DNA from 2 places in the Shewanella sp. AC91-MNA-CIBAN-0169 genome. Region 2 is predicted to be linked to the other one. Evidence: riboswitches for the same ligand, from Rfam matches in the RefSeq annotation. Region 2 holds a riboswitch; the other holds the start of a gene.
The links. A riboswitch is a leader RNA that binds a small molecule or an ion and turns the genes downstream of it on or off. The one in region 2 is predicted to bind thiamine pyrophosphate.
Positions count from the first base shown of each region.

Region 1: it holds a riboswitch for thiamine pyrophosphate, as region 2 does, so the genes downstream of both, thiC (phosphomethylpyrimidine synthase ThiC) here and AAEY98_RS15505 (TonB-dependent receptor) in region 2, are expected to answer to the same signal.

Region 1 covers NZ_JBEOPM010000034.1:41,932-44,340, reverse strand. The annotation lists gene AAEY98_RS20440 (TonB-dependent receptor plug domain-containing protein) at 1-749, opposite strand, end outside; TPP riboswitch at 1,009-1,108, shown strand; gene thiC (phosphomethylpyrimidine synthase ThiC) at 1,316-2,409, shown strand, end outside.
Region 2 covers NZ_JBEOPM010000018.1:64,129-66,537, forward strand. The annotation lists gene AAEY98_RS15490 (PaaI family thioesterase) at 1-200, shown strand, start outside; gene AAEY98_RS15495 (PaaI family thioesterase) at 197-664, shown strand; gene AAEY98_RS15500 (YcfL family putative periplasmic lipoprotein) at 702-1,094, shown strand; TPP riboswitch at 1,220-1,327, shown strand; gene AAEY98_RS15505 (TonB-dependent receptor) at 1,383-2,409, shown strand, end outside.

The DNA.
Region 1 (2,409 bases), on a different contig from region 2:
TGTTGATGGGTCAATTTGACAGCAATTTGTTGGTTGTCATCTTGCCAAGCAGCAATTAATGCATGATTTTGTGATTGGTATAAGGTGTCTAGTACTTTATCGCCGTGGCCGTCGGTATAGCTGTTAGCGTCTTCAAATGATCCTTGGTAACTAAAGCTTAATGTTTTATTTGCAACAGTGGCATTTACACCTGCGAGAATAGCGTCGTTGGTACTTCGGTAACCACTAGATATGTTACCACTTTGCCATGTCACATTGTCGCTATCGGTAAATACAGGGGTTAAGCTATTGACGTTAATTACGCCAGCAATGTTATCGCCACCGGCGCTCACCGGAGATACTCCAGCAACCACTTGGGTCGAACTAATGTGATTGGCTGACACATATGAAAGTGGCGGGTTCATCTGGTTTGCACATGATGAGGTAATATCACTGCCATCAATGAGCACCTTAATGCGATCGCCCATCATGCCATTTAAAATGGGTAATGCCGATACGCCACCCGCTTCAGAAAAGTCTACTCCTTGCTTTTCAAGTAAGCTTTGGGCTGAGCCGAGTAAGTCTTTGTTAGTCGTGTTTTGTCCATGTACTTCAACCCGCTCAATGCCTTCACTATTTTGCTTATCGTACTGCTCAGCCATTACTTGAGGTGTAATAGCAAACATTACAGCCAATGAAATTGATGAGTAAACCCATGGGTAATTTGTATTTAATTTAATGGTTTGGATTGCTTTATTTGCCAACGTCATCACCTTTATTGTTATTTTTATCAACCTTTGATGAATATATTTCAAAGGTGTTTGTCAGTTTTTTGAAATTATAACCTGCTAATAAATATGATGAATGCGACATAGTGTCGCACCTTGATAAATACCTGTCTGAGGTGATGGATGAACCATGGGGATATCAATAACCTCATATTAGTTTCTGGTATGTGGATTGATGACTTTTGTATAAAATGATTATTTTAGTGCTTGTTATTTAGCGACAAGCTTGCTTATACTGCGTGACATCTTGTCGGAGTGCCATTATGGCTGAGACCGTTTATTCGGGATCCGTTGAACCTGATCAGGCTAGAACCTGCGAAGGAAACAAGCGTAATAATCATGATTGTTGGGAAGATAAATAACGTAGTAACAAGACCGTAAATGGACGTTTACCTCCGAGTTTTTTATCGGTTTATATATCCAGTTACGTTATTACTTTAGTATTTTTCTATGTGATTATTGACGTAAGCAATAGTATTTTTATTGTTTACTGCTGCTATCAACACCTCTCCAGACAAGCAACTCTACTCTTAATATTGAGGTTGCTAATGTCAAATCCAAACCGTCGTCAAACTCGAGCTAACGCTCAACAATTTATTGATACCCTTAAACCGTTACAACATCCTAATTCTGAAAAAGTCTATTTAACGGGTAGTCGAGCTGATATCAACGTCGCTATGCGTCAGGTTAATCAAACTGAAACCGTGATTGGCGGCACCGATGCAAAACCCATTAAACAAGCCAATCCGCCTATTATGGTCTACGACTGCGCGGGTGCTTATTCTGATCCCCTTGCTGATATCAATGTGCGTGAAGGCTTACCTAAAATCCGTCAAGCATGGATTGATGAGCGCCAAGATACAGAGCAATTAACGGGTGCAAGTTCGGGTTTTACCCAACAACGACTGGCCGACGATGGACTCGATCATTTACGATTTGACGCCCTTGTCGCGCCTAAACGTGCCAAGTCGGGCAAATGCGTGACCCAAATGTATTATGCACGCCAAGGTATTATTACCCCTGAAATGGAATACATTGCCATTCGTGAAAACATGGCTCGTGCTGAAGTAACCGACACCGTATTAACCCAAAAAGCGCCTGGAGAGGCTTTTGGTGCGCATATTGGTCAGCTGATCACACCTGAGTTTGTCCGTGATGAAGTCGCTCGAGGTCGAGCGATTATTCCGTTGAATATTAACCATCCTGAAACCGAACCTATGATTATTGGGCGTAATTTTTTGGTGAAGGTGAATGCCAATATTGGTAATTCAGCGGTGACATCTTCGATTGAAGAAGAAGTTGAAAAACTGGTGTGGTCAACCCGTTGGGGTGCTGATACGGTCATGGACTTGTCGACCGGACGTTATATCCATGAAACGCGTGAGTGGCTTATCCGTAATTCGCCAGTGCCAATTGGTACCGTGCCGATTTATCAAGCATTAGAAAAGGTTAATGGCGTTGCCGAAGACCTCAGTTGGGCGGTATTTAGAGATACATTGATTGAACAAGCCGAGCAGGGCGTAGATTATTTTACGATTCATGCTGGGGTGTTATTGCGTTATGTACCCATGACCGCTAAACGCCTTACCGGCATTGTGTCACGTGGCGGTTCAATTATGGCTAAGTGGTGTTTAAGCCACCA
Region 2 (2,409 bases):
CTCATAAGTCGGTTTATGCCTTTGCTGAATGCTATCGTTTATCGTCAAGCGTTGCTTTTACCCGTGCGATAGCATATCAAGACAGTATTGATGAACCTATCGCTCACGCGGTGGGTTCTTTTATGCGAATTAGTCCAGAAATGGTCGGCGAAGAGTTTCGTCAAGTGTTAATGGGGAATTTACCGGGGGCGAAATCATGAGTGAGCCAACCCAAATAGAGACACAAAAGGGTTTAGATGTTCAAGATGTGGTTAAACGTGCCATTGAACTGAATGATTATAGTTACCTACTTGAGAAAGTACCTTACTCACAATTTATTGGCATGTCAGTGGCCCGTTTTGGTGATGAAATGGTATTTAGACTGCCGGCTAAAGATGACAACATTGGTAATCCGATTTTACCTGCAATACATGGCGGAGTGATTGCTGGGTTTATGGAAATGTCGGCAATTGTACAATTAATGGTATTTATGCAAGCCAAGAAAGTGCCTAAAATTGTTGATTTCTCAATTGACTATTTACGCGCAGGTTTACATCAAGATACCTTTGCAGAATGTAAAATTACTCGCCAAGGCCGCCGTGTGGCTAACGTCAGTATGAACTGTTGGCAAACCAACCGTAAACAATTGATAGCCACTGCCAGAGCACATTTTTTGATAGATTAAGTCAACGCTTTACATTAACAGCAAATAAGGAGATAGCATGAAAATAACGTCAATATTTGTGTTCGCATTAGCATTGTTGCTTAGCGCCTGTGCGCATAACACGGCAGGTATTTCGGTAGACTCAAGCGGACAGGTTAGAGTCGATAGCAGCTCTTTTGCCAGTGATGTCAATGTTGTGGATATTTCATCTGTCATGGTTGCTGACTTAATCAAAGCATCTGCGCTAATTCAAAGCAAATCGAGCACTGACCTACGTCTACAATATAAGTTCACTTGGTACGATGCTAGCGGATTTACAGTTGAGGATGAAGCAAGCAGTTGGAAGTCGGTTAAATTACATGGTAAACAGCAGTTGCAAGTGGGTGCGGTAGCGCCCAATACACAAGCTATTCGATTTGAGATCTATGTGCGCGAAGCTTTCTCAAATTAAGCCACGCTACAGAGAACTTGAAGAGACATGATTACTGAGATTTAATATAAAGTTAATCAATTATATTTTTGCGTTATCAAATTGTATAGCTGCTCGTGTATTCATGGTGAAGTTAGTTTATAATCGTGATCGCCAAGGGGTGTTCAGTAAAACCTGAACTGAGATGTCTGTATGACGAACCCTTAGAACCTGATCCGGCTTATACCGGCGTAGGAATGGGCCACACTATTTATGTGCACCTCTTATTCGCTACTCTTGCCGGATCTCAAAATCACTATTTGAGGTCCTATGTTCACGAAAAACTCTACTAGGTTACACCAAACACCAATTGCCTTAGCGGTAATGGTGGCATTAAGCTCGCCTGTGGTTATGGCTAAAACGGCCGATGTTGAAAATGTCACTCCCGAATATGAAAAAATGGAAGTGATTGTTGTTAATGCTGATTTTAGTAATATCAGCCTTGATAAAATGCCGTCAAGCGTGACGGTTATTGATGCCCAGCAATTAGAAGACGAAGGGGCGCAACATTTTGAAGATGTGCTCAATTCTATTGCCAACTTTAACTGGTCTGGTGGCAGTTCTCGTCCAAAATATTTCCAAATTCGTGGTGTCGGTGAACAAGAACAATATCAAGGTGCACCTAACTCATCGGTTGGCTTTGTGGTCGACGACATCGATCTATCTGGCCTTGGCATGGTGTCGAGTATGTACGACATGCAGCAAGTTGAAGTCTTGCGCGGTCCACAAGGTACTCAATATGGTGCTAATGCACTAGCTGGATTAATTTACTTAAAAAGTAATGACCCTACCGAATCATTTGAACATGGCGCAAAAGTCAGTTTAGGTGACGACAATCTTCGTACTCTTTCTGGTTTTAGCTCTGGTCCACTCAATGACTCAGGTAAATTGCTCTACCGTGTATCACTAGAACAGCACAATCAAAATGGTTACCGTGACAACCTTTATCTTAACCGTGATGATACCAATGAGCGTGATGAGTTAACGGCTAGGGCTAAGTTCCGTTGGTACGCTACTGACGATCTTCAAGTTGATTTAACCTTATTGCATGCCAATTTTGATAATGGTTACGATGTGTGGACATTAGATAATAATCGCAGTAATACCTTAACTGACCAACCCGGTGTTGATACACAGAAAACGACTGGAGCAGGGGTTAAGTTCATATACACGGGTATGCAAGCATTTGACTTCACATCATTAACATCATTTGCGCAAACTGATCATCATAATGGATATGATGGTGATTGGGCCAATTCGGATTATTGGGCGAGTAAAGCATGTACTGTGTATGACG